Linked DNA regions of Phenylobacterium zucineum HLK1. Each later gene encodes a partner of the first gene's protein in a complex. Links are inferred from orthologs where the notes say so. Each region holds a gene or a part of one and is shown on either strand. Other genes may lie near its edges. The genes, in order: PHZ_RS12740 and uvrB.

What was found.
Region 2: the proteins of PHZ_RS12740 (region 1) and uvrB are in contact, whole or in part, in a crystal structure (PDB 7EGT), measured with the Thermus thermophilus proteins. The link is inferred for Phenylobacterium zucineum HLK1 from one-to-one orthologs. Residues at the interface, in WP_096412145.1 of Thermus thermophilus: His654, Arg656, Phe657, Gln666, Asp668, Glu669, Lys680, Arg681, Leu682, Ser683, Lys685, Tyr686, Ala687; in WP_096411307.1 of Thermus thermophilus: Glu23, Leu25, Arg26, Asp27, Gly28, Glu29, Arg30, Phe31, Arg55, Glu326, Asp327, Phe328, Glu379, Ser382, Gln383, His398, Gly400, Arg401.

The regions. Positions count from the first base shown.
Region 1 is NC_011144.1:2,607,454-2,614,719, reverse strand. The notes cover bases 4,285-7,266. They hold PHZ_RS12740 (ATP-dependent helicase), read right to left. Parts: upstream 6,947-7,266; coding sequence 4,622-6,946; downstream 4,285-4,621. Other genes in these bases: PHZ_RS12735 (class I SAM-dependent methyltransferase), read left to right, coding at 7,084-7,266; PHZ_RS21735 (DUF7662 domain-containing protein), read left to right, coding at 4,285-4,625. Outside these bases: PHZ_RS12770 (aminopeptidase P family protein), read right to left, coding at 1-1,663; PHZ_RS12765 (GIY-YIG nuclease family protein), read left to right, coding at 1,758-2,096; PHZ_RS23130 (hypothetical protein), read right to left, coding at 2,093-2,491; PHZ_RS12755 (50S ribosomal protein L11 methyltransferase), read right to left, coding at 2,585-3,451; PHZ_RS12750 (hypothetical protein), read right to left, coding at 3,496-4,008; more of PHZ_RS21735, read left to right, coding at 4,083-4,284. UniProt on the Escherichia coli protein: A helicase with DNA-dependent ATPase activity. Unwinds DNA duplexes with 3'-5' polarity. Translocates on single-stranded DNA with 3'-5' polarity. Initiates unwinding more efficiently from a nicked substrate than double-stranded DNA.
Region 2 is NC_011144.1:873,156-884,275, forward strand. What follows is about bases 4,610-7,540. They hold uvrB (excinuclease ABC subunit UvrB), read left to right. Parts: upstream 4,610-4,918; coding sequence 4,919-7,162; downstream 7,163-7,540. Other genes in these bases: PHZ_RS04330 (GNAT family N-acetyltransferase), read left to right, coding at 4,610-4,779; PHZ_RS04340 (hypothetical protein), read left to right, coding at 7,437-7,540. In the rest of the region: PHZ_RS04305 (flagellin), read left to right, coding at 1-710; PHZ_RS04310 (hypothetical protein), read right to left, coding at 714-911; tRNA 2-thiouridine(34) synthase MnmA, read left to right, coding at 1,116-2,309; PHZ_RS04320 (acetyl-CoA C-acyltransferase), read left to right, coding at 2,515-3,705; PHZ_RS04325 (DUF3617 domain-containing protein), read right to left, coding at 3,857-4,426; more of PHZ_RS04330, read left to right, coding at 4,513-4,609; more of PHZ_RS04340, read left to right, coding at 7,541-7,730; PHZ_RS04345 (peptidylprolyl isomerase), read left to right, coding at 8,257-9,054; PHZ_RS22990 (hypothetical protein), read left to right, coding at 9,135-9,308; PHZ_RS22995 (hypothetical protein), read right to left, coding at 9,366-9,512; PHZ_RS04355 (Crp/Fnr family transcriptional regulator), read left to right, coding at 9,629-10,321; PHZ_RS04360 (dicarboxylate/amino acid:cation symporter), read left to right, coding at 10,389-11,120. UniProt on the Escherichia coli protein: The UvrABC repair system catalyzes the recognition and processing of DNA lesions. A damage recognition complex composed of 2 UvrA and 2 UvrB subunits scans DNA for abnormalities.

The DNA.
Region 1 (7,266 bases):
GCGCCAGGGTCAGGGCCTCGAAGCCGTGCATCGGCCGCTCGCCGCCGGCCACCGGCTCGGCCTCGGTGACGAACTGCAGGTTCTCGATGCGGATGCCGTACTCGCCTTCCTTGTAGTAGCCGGGCTCGTTCGAGACGATCATCCCCGGCCGCAGGGCGACGGTGTTCGGGGCTTTGGAGATCCGCTGCGGACCCTCGTGGACGCCCAGGTAGCTGCCGACGCCGTGGCCGGTGCCGTGGTCGTAGTCGAGGCCCGCCTCCCACAGCGGCACGCGGGCCAGCGCGTCGAGCTGGCTGCCGGTGGTGCCGGCCGGGAAGCGCACCCGCGCCAGGGCCAGATGGCCCTTCAGCACCAGGGTGAAGCGCTCGCACATCTCGCGGGTCGGCTCGCCGATGGCCACGGTGCGGGTCACGTCGGTGGTGCCGTCCAGGTACTGGCCGCCGGAGTCCACCAGGAGCAGGCTGCCCTTCTCCGCCCGCTTGTTCAGCCGCGCGGTGGGCCGGTAGTGGCAGATGGCGCCGTTGGAGAGCGCGCCGGCGATGGTGTCGAAGGACAGGTCCTTCAGCGCGCCGGTGGCCTCGCGGAACTGCTCCAGCTTCTGGACCGCGGTGATCTCGTCGGGCGGGCTCTCCTGGCCCTCGGTGGCCAGCCAGTGGAGGAAGCGCGACAGGGCCGCGCCGTCGCGCACATGCGCCTTGCGGCTGCCCTCGATCTCAACCTTGTTCTTGCAGGCGCGGGGGATGGCGCAGGGGTCCTCGGCGCGGACCACCTCGGCGCCGGCGCTCTGCAGGGCCTCGAAGTACCAGGCCGAGGACTGCGCGGGATCCACCGCCACCTTCAGGCCCTTCAGGTCGGCCAGCGCCTGGGGCAGGTCGCCCGGCGTCTCCAGGCGCACCTGGTTGCCGAGCCAGGCCGGCAGCTCGGGCGTGACCTTCTGCGGGTCCAGGAACAGCCGCGCCGTGCCGTCCTTGTTCAGGATGGCCTGGCCGAGGGGCAGGGGGCTGCGGATGACGTCGCCGCCGCGCACGTTGAACAGCCAGGCGATCGAGGCGGGGGCGGTCAGCACCGCCGCGTCGGCGCCCCTCTTGGCGATCAGCTCGCCCACGCGGGCGCGCTTGTCGGCCGAATCCTCGCCCGCGTACTCCAGCGGATGGGGAACGACGGGGGCGGTCGGCTGCGGCGGGCGCGCCTGGCCCCAGGCTCGGTCCAGCGGGTTCTCGGCCACCGGCAGGAGCTCGGCGCCGGCCTTGGCGGCGGCGGCGCGCAGGTGGTGCAGGGCGTCGGGGCTGTGCAGGCGGGGGTCGTAGCCGATCTTCTGGCCGCTGGCGGCCGCCTGCTCGAGGTAGGCCGGCACGCCGCCGTCCACCAGGTCGCGGATCTCGAAGAAGGCCGGATCCACCTGGTCGCGGACCTGGATCGTGTAGCGGCCGTCCACGAACACCGCGGCCTTGTCCTTGAGGATCACCGCCGCTCCGGCCGAGCCGGTGAAGCCGGTGGCCCAGGCCAGGCGGTCGTTGGCCGCCGGCAGGTATTCGTTCTGGTGCTCATCCTCGTGCGGCACGAGGAAGCCGTCGAGCCCCTGGGCCTCCATGGCCTGGCGGATCAGGGGGACGTGCTTGGGACCGAAGCTGCGGTCGGTCGTCTCGTCGAAGGTCTGGCGCATGACCTCGATGTAGGCCCTCGCCGCGCGCCGATCAAAGGCTCTATTTTACCCGGATATAATTGACGCTGCGGCCGGGGCCGGCTAACGCTGGCCCATGTCCGCTTCGAAGCGCCAGGCCATCCGGGATTTCAAGGAACGCAAGGTCTCCGCGGGGATCTACGTCCTGCGCTGCGAGGCCGCCGGCGCGGCCTGGATCGGCGTCTCGCGCAACATCGACGCCCAGGAGAACAGCGTCCGCTTCGCCCTGCGAATGGGCAGCCACCCCAACCGCGACCTGCAGGCGGCGCTGCGGGCGCATGGCGCCGACGCGCTCTCCTACGAGGTGCTGGAGCGGATCGAGGATCCCGACCTGAGCCCCATGGGCCTGACGGACGAGCTCAAGCGCCGCGAGGCCCATTGGCTCGCGGCGCTCGGGGCCAGAAAGCTGGCCTAGCGGGGCTCGTCCGCGACGTCGGCCGCGGCGTCGTTCACCGCCTCGGACGCGGCGGCGGCGGTTTCCTCGGTCTGCTCGGCGGCGGCGTTGGCGGCCGACTCGGTGGCGGCGGCCGCGCCCGCGGCGGCGTCCTGCGCGGCCTGGGCGGCCACGGCCGCGGCGTCGTGGGCCGACTGGCTCGCCGCGGCGATGGAGGCCTCGGCCTCGCCCTGCTCGCGGGCGGCCTGCAGCTCGTCGTCCCCGGCGCCGGCGTTGTATATGAAGATCACGGCCACGATCGCCACAATGGCGACGAGGGCGGCGACCCACCAGCCCGCCGCGCTTCCGCCGCGGCGGACCTCGACGGTGCGGGTCGGCTCGTTGGTGATGGTGGTGCGTTCGTACGGCTCGGTCATCTCAGCCTCCTCCTCGGCCAAGCTTGGCCTTCCGGCTGAGAACGGCGCTCGCCCTGTGGGGTTCCTCGGGCGCGGGTTCCTTGGGCGGTTCCGTCAGGGCCTGCGAACGACCAGCGTGGCCCAGGCGTCCCGGTGCAGCCGCCGCTGGAGCTTGAACCCCTTGGAGAGGTAGGCCGCCAGCACGCGCCGCTCCTGGGTCCGCAGTAGGCCCGAGAGGATCGCCAGCCCGCCGGGCTTCAGCGCATTGCGGATGTCCTGCGACAGCGCCACCAGCGGCGGCGCCAGGATGTTGGCGAACACCAGGTCGTACGGGCCGCGGGTGCGGACCGCGGGATGGCCGAGGCCCGAGGCGTGGACGAACTCGGCGCCCGCCCGGTTCAGCGTGGCGTTCTCGTTGGCGATGCGGACCGAGACGCGGTCGATGTCGGTGCCGACGGCGAGCTCCGAGCCTGTGCGCGCGGCGGCGATGGCCAGCACCCCGGTGCCGCAGCCCACGTCCAGCACCTTCGGGAAACGGCGCGCCTTGAGCAGCTCGTCGAAGGCCAGCAGGCAGCCCACGGTGGTCCCGTGGTGGCCGGTGCCGAAGGCCGCGCCCGCCTCGATGCGCAGGTTCACGGTGCTGGCGGGGGCCAGGCCCCGGTCGTGGGCGCCGTAGACGAAGAACCGGCCCGCTCGCACGGGCGGCAGGCCCGACAGCGCCATGGCCAGCCAGTCGGCGTCGGCCAGCACCTCGGTGCTCACCCGCAGGTCGCCGAAGCGCACCAGCACGGCCGCGATGGCCTCGCGCTCCTGGTCGGTGGTCGGGAAGGCGTCGATGCGCCAGACGTCGTGGTCCTCGTCCTCTTCGAGGATCGAGTAGGTCAGCGCCTCGGTGGCGGGCTCGGCCTCCAGCGCGGCGGCTGCGGCTTCGGCAATGCGGCGCGGGCCGCGGGCGATGATCTGGACGGCCTCGTCGCTCATGGGCGTGAGCCTCTAGCGGCCCGGCGCGCGAAAGGCGAGGGGGATCAGCCCGGCGTCGCCGCCGCCATCTCGGCGAGCTCGGAGTCTTCGGGCGGCGGCGGGGGCGCGGGGAGGTCGCCCGCGTAGGCCACGCCGTAGGCTACGCCGCCGTCCAGCGACGGATAGCGCGCCGGCTCCCGCGGCGGCTCCTCCCAGCGGACGATGGCGACCGGCTCGTAGGCGTCGTCCTCGGCGAAGGCGACGGTCTCGTCCTCGCCCGGGATCGGGACCTCCTCGTCGAACTGTTCCGGCGGCTCCAGCCAATCCGTTCCCACGACGTAGTCGGGTACGCCGGTTTCGTAGGCCGCGAACGAGGCGCCCACGTCCTGCAGCTGTGGCTGCCGGGCGCCCGAGACGCCGGCGAGCATCTGGGGGCCTTCGACGTCCGTCGGGCCGCGGAGGTTCGGCTGCATGGCCGCGCCGAGCAGGAGGCCGAACGCGGCGCAGGCGGCGGCGCCTGTCAGGATCGGCTTCAGGTCGGCCCTGGAAAACGGGCTCTGGAGAAACGAGCTGCGCATCGATGCGATAGCGCGCGAACCTTCGGACGGTTCAGTTCCATGGCGCCGATGCGGCCGCCGTGCGTTTAGCCGCCATGAGCAAGTACAAGCCCCTGTCCCAACGCCTGTCCGGCCACGGCGCCGACGAATGGCGCGCGAGCTTCGCCGAGCTGGAGGAGGTGCTGGGCTTCCCCCTGCCCAAGGGCGCAAGGTCCGGCGGCTCGTGGTGGGCCAACGACCCCGACAAGTCGCACAGCCGCGCCTGGACTGGTCATGGCTGGGAGGTCTCCGAGGTGGACCGCGCCGGCGAGACGGTCACCTTCCGCCGCAACGCCGCCCAGGCCGACATCGAGGCGGCGGGCGGCGTGCAGCCGCAGCACGCCCAGCCGGCGGTGGGTGAGCCCCTGGCGCCGGCGCCCGAGCAGGGCCCCGGCGGGCGCGTCGGCGAGGCGGCGGCCTGGTCCGCCGGCTCCGACGGCGTGCGGCCCGAGCCGATGCGCCGCGCCGCCGAGGCGGCGTCTCGCCAGTCCCGGCTCCGCAAGGCGGCCCCGCTGATGGCGGCCGGCGCGGCGGTGGTGGCCGGACTTGCGACCTTCGCTGCGCGGCGGCTGATGCGGCGGCGGGGACCCGAGGCCTAGGACTGCTTCTCCACGAAGCTGTCGATGACCTTCTTCTCGCCGGCCTTGTCGAAGGCGACGGTCAGCTTGTTGCCCTCGATGCCCTTCACCGTGCCGTAGCCGAACTTGAGGTGGAAGACGCGGTCGCCGCGGCTGTAGTCGCTCTTGGCCTCAGAGCCGGTGACGACCAGCCGGCCGTCGCCCTCGATCACCTGCTGGCGGCCGGGATGGCTGCCGCGGTAGTTGGACGCCTGCGCCCGCCGCCAGCCGGGCGAGGAATAGCCGGCGCCGAACGAGGGGCTCTCGTCCCAGCGGCTGCCGTGCTGCTGCATGCCCGGGCCGCCGCCGTAGTAGCCGGTTTCGGAGCTGGCCTCGACGTTGGCCAGGGGCAACTCGTCGACGAAGCGCGAGGGCAGCTGGCTGGTCCAGCGGCCGTAGACCTGCCGGTTGGCGGCGAAGCTGATCCGCGCCTCCTCCCGCGCCCGGGTGATGCCGACGTAGGCCAGGCGCCGCTCCTCCTCGAGGCCCTTCTCGCCCTTCTCGTCCATCGAGCGCTGCGAGGGAAAGACGCCTTCCTCCCAGCCGGGCAGGAAGACCAGCGGGAACTCCAGGCCCTTGGCCGAGTGCAGGGTCATGATCTGCACCGCGTCGGCGGCGGGGCCGCGGTCGAGGTCCATGACCAGGGAGACGTGCTCCAGGTAGGCTTGGAGCGTGTCGAAGTTCCCCATCGACTGGACCAGCTCCTTGAGGTTCTCGAGCCGGGTCTGGGCGGTCGGGCTCTTATCGAGGCGAAGGGCGTCCGTGTAGCCGCTCTCCTCAAGCACCGCCTCCATCAGGCGGGGATGGGCGACGTGCTGGGCCTCGGCGCGCCAGCGGTCGAGGTCCCGCAGGAAATTGGCGAGCGACGTCCGCGTCCGGGCCGCGAGCTCGTCGGTCAGCACGATCTGCCGCGCCGCGCGGGTGGCGGAGACGCCGTTGAGGCGCGCGACCTGCAGCAGCTTCTGGACGGTGGTGTCGCCGATGCCCCGCTTGGGCGTGTTGACGATCCGCTCGAAGGCCAGGTCGTCATCCTCGGACTGGATCAGCCGCAGGTAGGCGTGGGCGTCGCGGATCTCGGCCCGCTCGAAGAACCGGGGGCCGCCGACCACCGTGTAGGGGATCTGCAGCAGGACGAAGCGCTCTTCGAAGGCGCGCATCTGGAACGAGGCGCGCACCAGGATGGCGATGTCGCGGTAGCGGCGGCCGGCGCGCTTGGCCCGCTCGATCTCGTCGGCGATCAGCCGGCTCTCGGCCTCGCCGTCCCAGACGCCGCGCACGATGACCTTCTCGCCGCCCTCGGCCTCGGTCCACAGCGTCTTGCCCAGGCGGGACTTGTTGGCGGCGATCAGGCCCGAGGCGGCGGCCAGGATGTGGCTGGTGGAGCGGTAGTTGCGCTCGAGCCGCACGACCTTGGCGCCCGGGAAGTCCCGCTCGAAGCGCAGGATGTTGTCCACCTCGGCCCCGCGCCAGCCGTAGATCGACTGGTCGTCGTCGCCCACGCAGCAGAGGTTCTGGCTCTTCTGGGCCAGCAGCCGCAGCCACAGGTACTGGGCGACGTTGGTGTCCTGGTACTCGTCCACCAGCAGGTAGCGGAAGCGGGCGTGGTAGTCGGCCAGCACGTCGGGCTGGCTGGTGAAGATGGTGATGTTGTGCAGCAGCAGGTCGCCGAAGTCGCAGGCGTTCAGCACCCGCAGCCGCTCCTGGTAGAGCCGGTACAGCGCCTGGCCGCGGCCGTTGGCGAAGGCCTGCGCCTCGGCCGGCGGAAGCTGGTCGGGCCGCCAGCCGCGGTTCTTCCAGTGGTCGATCAGGCCGGCCAGCGCCTTGGGGGTCCAGCGCTTGGCGTCGATGTTCTCGGCCTCGAGGATCTGCTTGATCAGGCGCTCCTGATCGTCGTCGTCGAGGATGGTGTAGTTCGACTTCAGCCCCACCAGCTCGGCGTGGCGGCGCAGGATCTGGGCGGCCACCGAGTGGAAGGTCCCCAGCCAGCGCAGGCCCTCGGCCGCCGGGCCGATCATGTGCGAGATCCGCTCGCGCATCTCGCGGGCGGCCTTGTTGGTGAAGGTGACCGCCAGCAGCTCCCATGGCCGGGCCTTGCCGGTGGCCAGGATGTGGGCGAGACGGGTGGTCAGCACCCGCGTCTTGCCCGTGCCCGCGCCCGCCAGCACCAGCACCGGCCCCTCGGTGGCGAGCACGGCCTCGCGCTGCTCGGGATTGAGGCCTTGCAGGTAGTCGGCGGCAGGCGGATCGACGCGGGCGAGGTCGCTCACGCGGGGGGCAGGGGGCTCGTAGGACTCAGAAGACATTTCCGGGAGCCCTTAGCACGCCGGGCGCGCCAGGGCACCCCGGTGTTCGCGCTGCGTTCCCGCCGCTGGACGTGCGCCGCCCCGCCCGGTATCGCCCTCCGGCCGCCAGCGTCGCGCGGTCAGGGAGTTGCCGCCGCTTGAGCCCGTCTCCGGTCTCCGCCGTCTATGGCCTGCCGCCGCCGGAGCTCGCGCCTGCGCCGGCCGGCGCGGTGCAGGTCTCCCCGCTGATCCCCGGCTCGGCGGCCCTGGAGGACATCGCGCCGGCCAGCCTGGAGAGCGTGACGGTCGCCGCCCCGCCCGGGACGATCGAGCGTCGCTAC
Region 2 (11,120 bases), 1.7 Mb from region 1 along the record:
TGTCGACCCAGGATACGGCGCTGAACCGCATCGCCGACGCCGCCCAGGGCGTGCGCCAGGCCATCGCCGAGGCCATCGCCTCGGGCCGCGTGGACACGCTGATGGAGGACCTGGAGGCCCAGTTCCGCAACGCCGCCGAGGGGATGAACGCCCGCTACGGGGGCAAGTACCTGTTCGCCGGCGGCCAGGTGGACACCCGGCCGATGACCGCCACGGCGTTGTCGGATCTCACCTCGGGCCCGCCGATCGCCAACTGGTTCAAGAACGACAGCTTCCTGACGTCGGCCAAGGTGGACGAGGCGACGACCGTCTCCACCGGCATCCTCGCCGACGACGTGGGCACGGACATGCTGGCCGCCTTCCAGACGATCCAGGCGTTCCACGAGGGCGGCTCGGGTCCGTTCACCGGCGCCATGACCGACGCCCAGCGCACCTTCCTGGAGGGCCAGCTCGCCACCTGGGACGGCGTGCGCGAGGACGTGACCAACGTCGCGGCGCGGAACGGCATGATCCAGAAGCGGGTCGAGACGGTGCGAGAGGACCTCAAGACCCGCGACAACGCCCTGGCCGGCATGATGGGCGACATCACCGACGCCGACATGGCCGAGGCGGTGGCCCAGCTGCAGCAGGCCCAGCTCTCCGTCCAGGCCGCCGCCCACGTCTTCACGACGCTGCAGGAAAGCTCGCTGCTGTCGATCCTGCGGCCGTAGGGCTCAGGCGGTCCGGCCCAGCTCCAGGCAGCCGCCGAGGCGCGCGACCAGCCGCTCGCCATGCCAGACCTCGGCGGCGTAGCGGCCGGTCAGCACCTCCTCCGCCCGCTCGAGCGCGGCGCGGTCGGTCGGGAACTGGCCTTCGATCTCGTCGGCGATGCGGTCCTGTCGGTTCAGGACATAGATGCGGTAGGAACTCATGGCTCATCCCCCGATGAAAGTCGGATGAGGCGGGAGCTCGGGTCTCGGGTCTCTCGTCGCCGGCGCCTCTTCGAACTTGCCGACGATGCCCGTAGTCTACAGCACTTCCATGACGGCCGGGCGATCACGAATCCGAGTGTCAGAATCCGACGCAGATCCAGGCCGCCCTCGAAAAGCGAAGGCCCAGCCGCTACATAGGCGCCCATGAGCGTCTGCAGCGTTCCCGTCACGATCAACGCCGAGCGTCTGTCCGACGGCCTCGTCGAGGCCGCGCGGGCGGCCGTGGGCCTGCCGGCCGGCACGCGGATCGTCGCGGCCATGTCCGGCGGGGTGGACTCCACCGTCACCGCCGCGCTGCTGGCGCGGGCCGGCTACGACGTGGTGGGCGTGACCCTGCAGCTCTACGACCACGGCGCGGCGGTCCAGAAGAAGGGCGCCTGCTGCGCCGGCCAGGACATCCACGACGCCCGCACGGCCGCCGAGGGCATCGGCATCCCGCACTACGTCCTGGACTACGAGAGCCGCTTCAAGCAGCAGGTCATCGAGGACTTCGCCGACGCCTACCTGCGCGGCGAGACGCCGATCCCCTGCATCCGCTGCAACCAGACGGTCAAGTTCCGCGACCTGCTGGACGTGGCCCGCGACCTGGGCGCCCAGGCCATGGCCACCGGCCACTACGTCCGCCGCGAGGCGGGCGCGGAGGGACCCGAACTGCACCGCGCCGCCGACCCGGCGCGCGACCAGTCCTACTTCCTGTTCGCCACCACGGCCGAGCAGCTGGACTACCTGCGCTTCCCGCTGGGGGCGATGCCGAAGCCGGCCGTGCGCGCCGCCGCCGCCGAGCTGGGGCTGGCCGTCGCCGACAAGCCGGACAGCCAGGACATCTGCTTCGTGCCGGAAGGCCGCTACACGACCATCATCGACCGCCTGCGCCCGCAGGGCGCGGAGCCGGGCGACATCGTGCACCTCGACGGCCGGGTGCTCGGCCGGCACGAGGGCGTCACCCGCTACACCATCGGCCAGCGCCGGGGGCTGAACGTCGCCGTCGGCGATCCGCTGTTCGTCGTCCGCATCGACGCCGACGCGCGCCAGGTGGTCGTCGGCCCGCGCGAGGCGCTGCTGACCCGGGCCCTCGGCCTGAAGGAGACCAACTGGATCGGCGGCGGCCCCTCCATCGAGGCGGCGTGCGAGGCCGGCCGGCCGGTGCTGGCCCGCGTCCGCTCGACCCGCGAGCCGGTCCCGGGCCGCCTCTCCCTGGTGGACGGCGTCCCCGGCGTGGTCTTCGACAACCCCGAGGAAGGCGTCGCCCCCGGCCAGGCCTGCGTCCTCTACGCCCCCGAATCCCCCACCCGCGTCCTCGGCGGCGGCTTCATCGCCGGCACGGTGCGCGACGCCTGACGGCGAAGCCGTCCTTCGACACCAAGGTCACGAAGCGCACGAAGACCACCAAGAGGGGCCCCCTTCGTGTCCTTGGTGATCTTTGTGGTCTTGGTGTTCAGATACGGAGCCGCCGCTGGCGCGGCGTCTCCGGCGGTCTTCTTGATCGTTGCGCCGTCCGCAACGTGACCTTCTGTTTCACCGGCCGCTGAATTATATCGGCGGCATGACCCAAGCCTCCGATCCCGTCGTCATCGCGTCGTACGCCCGCACGCCCATGGGCGGCTTCCAGGGCGTGCTGTCCGCCGCCAAGGCCACCGAGCTCGGCGCCGCCGCCGTCAGGGCCGCCGTCGAGCGCGCCGGGGCCCAGCCGGACCAGATCGAGCAGATCGTCATGGGCTGCGTCCTGCCCGCGGGCCTCGGCCAGGCGCCGGCGCGCCAGGCCGCCCTCGGCGCGGGCCTGCCCAAGTCGGTCGAGGCGACCACGGTCAACAAGATGTGCGGTTCGGGCATGCAGGCCGCGATCCTGGCGCACGACGCCCTCGCCGCCGGCTCGGCGGACGTGATCGTCGCGGGCGGTATGGAGAGCATGACGAACGCCCCGTACCTGATGCTGAAGCACCGCGCCGGCGCCCGCATCGGCCACGACACCATGTACGACCACATGTACCTCGACGGGCTGGAGGACGCCTACGAACCCGGCCGGCTGATGGGCTCCTTCGCCGAGGAGACGGCGAAGCAGTACCAGTTCACCCGCGAGGCCATGGACGAGTACGCGATCGGCTCGCTCAAGCGCGCCAAGGCGGCCACGGAGTCCGGCGCCTTCGCGAAGGAGATCGTCCCGGTCCAGGTCACCGACCGCAAGGGGACGGCCACCGTCGAGCATGACGAGCAGCCGCTGAAGGCCGACCCGGCCAAGATCCCGACCCTGAAGCCGGCCTTCGCCAGGGACGGCGCCATCACGGCGGCCAACGCCAGCTCGATCTCGGACGGCGCCGCGGCCCTCGTCATGACCCGCGAGAGCGTGGCGAAGGCGCTTGGCCTGAAGGTCGTCGCGCGCATCGCCGGCCACGGCGCCCACGCCCACGAGCCGGGCCTGTTCACCACCGCCCCGGTCCCCGCCATGCAGAAGGCGCTGAAGCGCGCCGGCTGGAGCGTGGACGACGTCGACCTGTTCGAGGTCAACGAGGCCTTCGCCGTCGTCGCCATGATCGCCGAGCGCGAGCTGGGCATCGACCGCGACAAGCTCAACGTCAACGGCGGCGCCTGCGCCCTCGGCCACCCGATCGGCGCCTCGGGCGCCCGCATCCTCGCCACCCTGCTGGCCGCCTTGGAAGCGCGCGGCGGCAAGCGCGGCCTCGCCTCCCTCTGCATCGGCGGCGGCGAAGCCACCGCGATGGCGGTGGAGCTGGCCTGAGCCGACCCCCTCCTCCCCCGTCGGGGGAGGGGGACCGCGAAGCGGTGGAGGGGGCCTAGCCCCATCCGCCGAGCCGCCGGCAAGCCCCCACCACCATGCTGCGCATGGTCCCCCTCCCCCGACGGGGGAGGAGGGGCGGACTTGGATCCCGTTACCCCGCCGCGTTCATGTTGATGGTCATGCCGCCGGGGAGCTGCATGTCGCCGGGGGCCATGCCGGCTGGGCAGGGGCCTTCCCAGGCGGCGGTCAGGGTCATCTCGTGGCGGCCGTTCATCTGCGGAGCCTGGGCGCCGGTGGTCTCGGTGACCGCCTTGACCTCGTAGCGGCTGGCGAAGTCGCCCGTGGCCGTTCCCGAGGTCGTCGCCTTGCCGCCCGAGCCCATGTCGCAGACGCTCTCGAACCGCCAGCCGCCGGCGATCGGCGTCACCACGTTCTTCTCGCAGCGGTCCTGGTCCACCGTCTGGCCGTAGACCGCCATCCGTCGGTCGGTGGCCTCGTCGAAGCAGATCTTCATCGTCTGGCTCATGCCGGCAGTGGTCACCGTCTGGCTCCAGAGGCCGGGCTTGCGGGCCGGCGGCGCGGCGGCGCCGGGGGCGGGCAGGGCGGCCGAGGGCGCCTGGGCGGCGGGCGCCTCGGCGGTCTCGGTCTTCTTCTGGCAGGCGGCCAGGACGAGCGGGGACAGGGCGGCCAGGGACAGGGACAGGACCAGCGTTCGGCGCATCTTGCATCTCCTCCGTGGAGCCCGGACCTTAGTCCGGGAGCCATCCGCCGCGCGAGCGGGTTTCAGCCCCGAAGGAGGAGCACCACATGGCCGAGCTGCGCGACACCGGCGACCGCTACGAGATGGATGAGCAGGGCCACACGTCCTACGCCGACTACCGCCTGAAGGACGGGACCCTCTACATCGACTACGTGTTCGCCCCGCCGCCCCTACGCGGCACCGGGGCCTCGGGCCGCCTGATGCAGGCCATCGGCGCCCGCGCCCGCGACGCGGGGGTGAGGATCGTCCCCATCTGCGGCTACGCCGCCGCTTGGCTGAATCGCAGCCCGGACTACCGCGACCTGCTGGCCTAGCCCCCCATCCCGTTCCGTTCCCACGCCAGTGGGAAGGGTGGGAAGGGTGGGCGGCGCCCCCCACCCTCCTGCCATGCCATGTCAGCAGGCCTGTGCGTTAGGGTGGCGGAGAGACCCTGCAGAGCCTACCTTTCGCCCCATGCCCCGCACAGCAGCCCCGGCCGGCGTCTCGGACATGTCCGCGGCGTTCGACTACGACGAGAACACCATGCCGCTGCTCTGGAAGCCGCACCGTCCGGAGCGGCCGGAGAAGAGCGAGGGCGGCCGCCGGTTCAAGCTCGTCTCCGATTACCAGCCGGCCGGCGACCAGCCGCAGGCGATCCGCGAGCTCGTCGAGGGCCTGGAGGGCCGCGAGCACGACCAGGTCCTGCTCGGTGTCACCGGCTCGGGCAAGACCTTCACCATGGCCAAGGTGATCGAGGAGACGCAGCGCCCGGCGCTGATCCTCGCCCCCAATAAGACCCTCGCCGCCCAGCTCTATTCCGAGTTCAGGAGCTTCTTCCCCGAGAACGCGGTCGAGTTCTTCGTCTCGTACTACGACTACTACCAGCCCGAGGCCTACGTGCCCCGGACCGACACCTACATCGAGAAGGACAGCTCGATTAACGAGCAGATCGACCGGATGCGCCACTCGGCCACCCGCGCGATCCTGGAGCGCGACGACGTCATCGTCGTGGCCTCGGTCTCCTGCATCTACGGCATCGGCTCGGTCGAGACCTACTCGGCCATGACCTTCCAGCTGAAGCCCGGCGACCGGGTGGACGAGAAGAAGCTGATGGGGGACCTCGTGGCCCTCCAGTACAAGCGCAACGACCAGGCGTTCGAGCGCGGCACGTTCCGCCGCCGCGGCGACACCATCGAGATCTTCCCGGCCCACTACGAGGATCGCGCCTGGCGCATCAGCCTCTTCGGCGACGAGGTCGAGGCGATCGTCGAGTTCGACCCGCTGACCGGCAAGAAGACCGCCGAACTGCAGGGCGTGAAGATCTACGCCAACAGCCACTACGTGACGCCCAGGCCGACGCTCCGCCAGGCCATCAACCAGATCAAGGTCGAGCTGAAGGAGCGTCTCGACTGGCTTGTCGCCAACGGCAAGCTGCTGGAGGCCCAGCGCCTCGAACAGCGCACCACCTTCGACCTGGAGATGATCGAGGCCACCGGCTCCTGCGCCGGCATCGAGAACTACTCCCGCTACCTCACCGGCCGCCGGCCCGGCGAGCCGCCGCCGACGTTCTTCGAGTACATCCCCGACAACGCCCTGCTGTTCGTGGACGAGAGCCACCAGACGGTGCCGCAGATCGGCGCCATGTACCGGGGCGACTACCGCCGCAAGTGGACCCTGGCCGAGTTCGGCTTCCGCCTGCCTTCCTGCATCGACAACCGCCCGCTCAAGTTCGAGGAGTGGGACGCCATGCGGCCGGACACCGTCCACGTCTCGGCCACCCCCGGCCCGTGGGAGATGGAGAAGACCGGCGGCGTCTTCGCCGAGCAGGTGATCCGCCCCACCGGCCTGATCGACCCGCCGGTGGAGGTGCGCCCGGTCAGCAAGGACGGCTTCTCCCAGGTGGACGACGTGATCGACGAGGTGCGCCAGACGGCGGCCCGCGGCTACCGCAGCCTGATCACCGTCCTGACCAAGAAGATGGCCGAGGACCTGACGGAGTTCATGCACGAGCAGGGCCTGCGGGTCCGCTACATGCACTCCGACGTGGACACCCTGGAGCGCATCGAGATCATCCGCGACCTGCGGCTCGGCGCCTTCGACATCCTGGTGGGCATCAACCTGCTGCGCGAGGGCCTCGACATCCCCGAGTGCGGCCTCGTGGCCATCCTCGACGCCGACAAGGAGGGCTTCCTCCGCTCGGAGACCTCCCTGATCCAGACCATCGGCCGCGCCGCGCGGAACGTGGACGGCCGGGTCATCCTCTACGCCGACAGCGTCACCGGCTCCATGGAACGCGCCATGGCCGAGACCCAGCGCCGGCGCGAGAAGCAGATGGCCTACAACCTCGAGCACGGCATCACGCCCGAGAGCGTGAAGAGCCAGATCAAGGACATCCTCGCCAGCCCCTACGAGAAGGACCGCGTCACCGTCCCCGTCGGCGTGGCCGAGGACGGCAAGCCGTTCCTGGGCGACAACTTCAAGACCACCCTGCGCGACCTCGAGAACCGCATGAAGGAGGCGGCCGCCAACCTCGAATTCGAGGAAGCCGCCCGCCTGCGCGACGAGATCAAGCGCCTCAAGCTCCTCGACCTCGAGTTCGCCGCCGACGCCCTCGCCGGCGAAGGCGAGAGCGGCGACAAGGAAGCCGTCAAACGCGTGCGCGCCGAAGCGCGCGCCGAAAAGCAGGAACAGTTCAGGAAAGGGCGAGGCCGGCGGTAGGCGCCAGTCCGCCCCATGGCGGGAGAGGGGACAGGCCACGTCCTGCCCGCCTCCGCTGTGACGTTAGTCACACCCCTTAACTACACACCGTGGCCACAAATCCCCACCTAGCCCGGTAACAGGCTTAACTGGCGCCGTTCATGCGGCTGACAGGGAACCTGTGCTGTCTCAGGACGTAACTTTGGGGCAGCAAGGCGAGGAAGGCCTTCCAGCGGACCGTCGTGGGACGCGGGCCCTCCCGAGACCTTGGGTTGGGGATTTGAGGTACTTGAGAATGTCACCGTCTCTCAGCGTGGTCGCCGACAACGACCTGAAAGTCAGTCCCAGCGTTCCGAAGGCCGAGACCGTCGCCCAGCGCGTGCGGCGCCTCCAGCAGGAGGCCAAGCAGCTCGCCAAGGACCACATCAAGGCGCTGTCCGCCCAGCTCGTCGAGGTGGAGCAGATGGCCGCCGAGATCGCCGAGGGCGGCGAGGCCTACCCGCCCGGCGTACGCGACCTGGCCCGCCGCCTGGTCGAGGACATGGACAGCCGCGTCCAGACCCTGGAAGCGATCGTCGCCCGGACCTGAGCCCGGGCGGGGGTCCTTTCAAGACCCCAGTCATACCGGCCGCGAGGGGGCCGGTGGCGGGGCGGGGACATCCCGGGCGTTATGGCCCCTCCGTGCGAGGAGGCCGCCGGACGCAGCCGGCCGTTAACTGCGCTCCTCAAGCTTACCGACATCGCCGCTCCATCCGCCGCGCGCCCGTTCGTGTGTGAGCCGCCGTGCGCGTGAGCCGCCGCGCGCGCCGCCCCTCCTCCCCCGTCGGGGGAGGGGGACCGCGAAGCGGTGGAGGGGGCTTGCCCCATCCGCTGCGCCCGCCGGCCAGCCCCGCCCCCGTGCCCCGCCCCCGTGCCTCGCCCGGTGCCCCGCCGGGGAGGGGCCGCGAGAAATTTGGCGCGCACGACGCCTCGTGGTATTCAGAACAAAACCGGTACGGCGGCTCTTTTCCATTGTGGATCAATCGCCTCGGCCCCCGCGCGATGCGCGCGAAAGGGGTTGAGACGTCGCCGGGCGCTGCACCATTCTGGCGCCCGGATTGAGGGGGGAGACGCGGATGCTTCGGACGCTGGGCGTGGCGATCGCGGCGGTGGGACTGATGGGCGCGGGCGACTGGCGCGACCTCGACCCCGAGACTGCGCTGGTCATCGAGACCACCAAGGGGCGGGTCGTGGTGGAGATGGCCCCCGCCATGGCGCCCCAGGCGGTGGCGCGAGTGAAGACCCTGGCGCGCGAGGGCGTCTACGACGGCCTGCAGTTCCACCGGGTGATCGACGGCTTCGTCGCCCAGACCGGCAACCCGAACAACCGCGACGGCGGGACCTCGGCCCATCCCGACCTGCCGCCGGAGTTCCAGTTCCGCATTCCCGCCGAGGCCGCCACGATCGTGGTCGAGCGCAGCGACGGGATCGAGGGCCTCGTGGGCGCCGTCCCCTTCGCCGGCGTGCGGCTGCCGGACGGGCGGATCCGCGGCTGGGGCGCCTACTGCCCGGGCGTGGCCGGCATGGGCCGGCAGGCCGATCCCGGGACCGCCAACTCCGAGATCTTCTTCATGCGCGCCCCGGCCCGGCGGCTGGACCACGAATACACGGTCTGGGGCCGGGTGGTGCAGGGCCAGGAGGCGGTGCTGACGGTCGCCGTTGGCGAGCCGCCGAAGGTCCCCGACCTGATGCTGAAGGTGCGCGTCGCCGCCGACCTGCCGCCGGCCGAGCGGCCGAGGCTGCAGGCGCTGGACCCGGCCGGCCCCGCCTTCGCCGCGCGCCTGGCGGCCCTGAAGCGGGAGAAGGGCGCGGCGTTCACCGTCTGCGACGTGGACGTCCCGATCCGGGAGGCGCCGGCGCCTGCGGCGCCCTGACGCGGGCCTGCGACCTTCCGTCCTGTTGTTGCGGCGCAGCAATCCCCATACCGGGCGCTCAGGTTTCCGGAGCGTCGGCGTTGAAGTTCGAAGTCGTGGAAAGCGCCGGCGAGTGGATCGTCCGCCGCGAGGGCGAGGAGATCGCCCGCTTCGCCGGCCAGGACGAGGCCCTGAGCCACGTGGCCGACCGCCTGCGCGAGGCCGACCCCGCCGAGGGCGCCTCCCTTGCCATGCGCTACCAGCGGCGCGCCTAAGCCGATCCCGCCACGCACCCCGTCCTCCCCCAATGGGGGAGGAGGCGGGAGAAGCGCCTAGGCCTGCCGCACCTGGCCGCGGGCCTGCGCGGCGGCGGCCATGAGACGGCGGGCGGATTCCTCGGCGGCATCGGGCGTCATGGAGAGCGCCACGGCCTTGGGACCGAGGATCACCACCTCGCCCTCCACCGGAACGGCCGTCATCGGTTCGCTGTAGGCTGACTTGGATTCATGCATCTCGTGGACCTGCCCGGCACAACCGGGCGACGGGGCAGGCTGTTCCCCGGTGAACGCCGCTCGCCGCAGGGCGTTGTGGTCGGGTGAGCCGCATCAACCACTTCCTGGACAGCCTCGACGCGCGCGACCTGGCCGCCATCGAACCGGCCCTGGAGCGCCTGTCGCTGCGCCAGAACGACGTGCTGACCGAGCCGGACCAGCCGGTGTCGCACGTCTACCTGCCGATCGACTGCATCCTCTCGGTCGTGGTGCTGATGCGCGACGGCGGCCAGGTGGAGAGCCGCACGCTGGGCCGGGAGGGCGGCTACGGCCTCCTGCACAGCCTCGGCTCGCGGATCGCCTTCGAGCGGATGATCGTGCAGGTGAGCGGCGACTGCTGGCGCGTGCCCACCGCGACGCTGCAGGCGGCGGCCGCGAACAGCCCGGCACTCACCCGGGCCATCGTCCAGCACGGGCAGGCCAGCCTGCTGCAGGCGGCGCGCTCGACGGCCTGCAACGCCCTGCACCCGGCCGAGAAGCGGCTGTGCCGGTGGCTGCTGCTGACCCAGGACCGGCTGGATTCCGACGTCCTGCCGCTGACCCAGGAGCACCTGGCGATCATGCTGGGCGTGCAGCGCACCACGGTGACGGGCGTGGCCATGCAGCTCCAGGCCCGCGGCGTCATCTCGTACTCGCGGGGGCGCATCCGCGTCCTCGACCGGGAGGGGATCGAGGCCTGCGCCTGCGAGTGCTACGGCGCCATCCAGGAGACCACCCGCCGGATCCTGCAGGGCTGAGCCCGGCTCGGCTCTTGCGGCGCAGGCCCGTTGCGGGCCAGATCGCGCCTCTTCCGGAGGGCTGTGGTTGCGCATCTTCAAATCCCTGAGCGTCCGCGTGCTGATCGGCCTCGTCCTGGGACTGGCGATCGGCGCGGCGGGCGCGGCGTACGGCGGGGCGGGCGTGGCCCGGGTCATCGAGTCGGTCGAGGCGTTCGGCGGGCTGTGGCTGAACGCCCTGCGGATGACCGTCATCCCGCTGATCTTCGCCGTCCTGGTCACCGGCATCGCCCAGGTCTCCGACGCGGCGGCCACGGGCAAGCTCGCCGCCCGCGCCGTGGGCTGGTTCGCCGGCCTCTTGCTGCTCGCCTGCGCCTTCAGCCTGGTGTTCGTTCACGGCGTCCTGGCGCTCTGGCCGGTCAGCGCCGAGGGCGCGGCGGCCCTGCGCGCCGGCGCCCAGGCCGTGCCCGCCGAGGCGGCGACGCCGGACTTCGTCGCCTGGGTGAAGAGCCTTGCGCCCTCCAACCCGGTGAAGGCCGCCGCCGAGGACGCCGTCCTGCCGCTGGTGGTGTTCGCCATCTTCACCGGATTTGCGCTCACCCGCCTGCCTGCCGAGCGCGGCCGCACCGTGATCGAGGTGTTCCAGACGCTCGGCGAGGCGATGATCATCATCGTGCGCTGGGTGCTGTGGGCCGGGCCGGTCGGCGTCTTCTGCCTGGCGCTGGGCGTGGGCCTGCGGGCCGGCGTCGGCGCGGCCGGCGTGCTCGGCCACTACATCGCCGTGGCCTCCCTGGCCGGGGCGGGGATCAGCGTCGTGGCC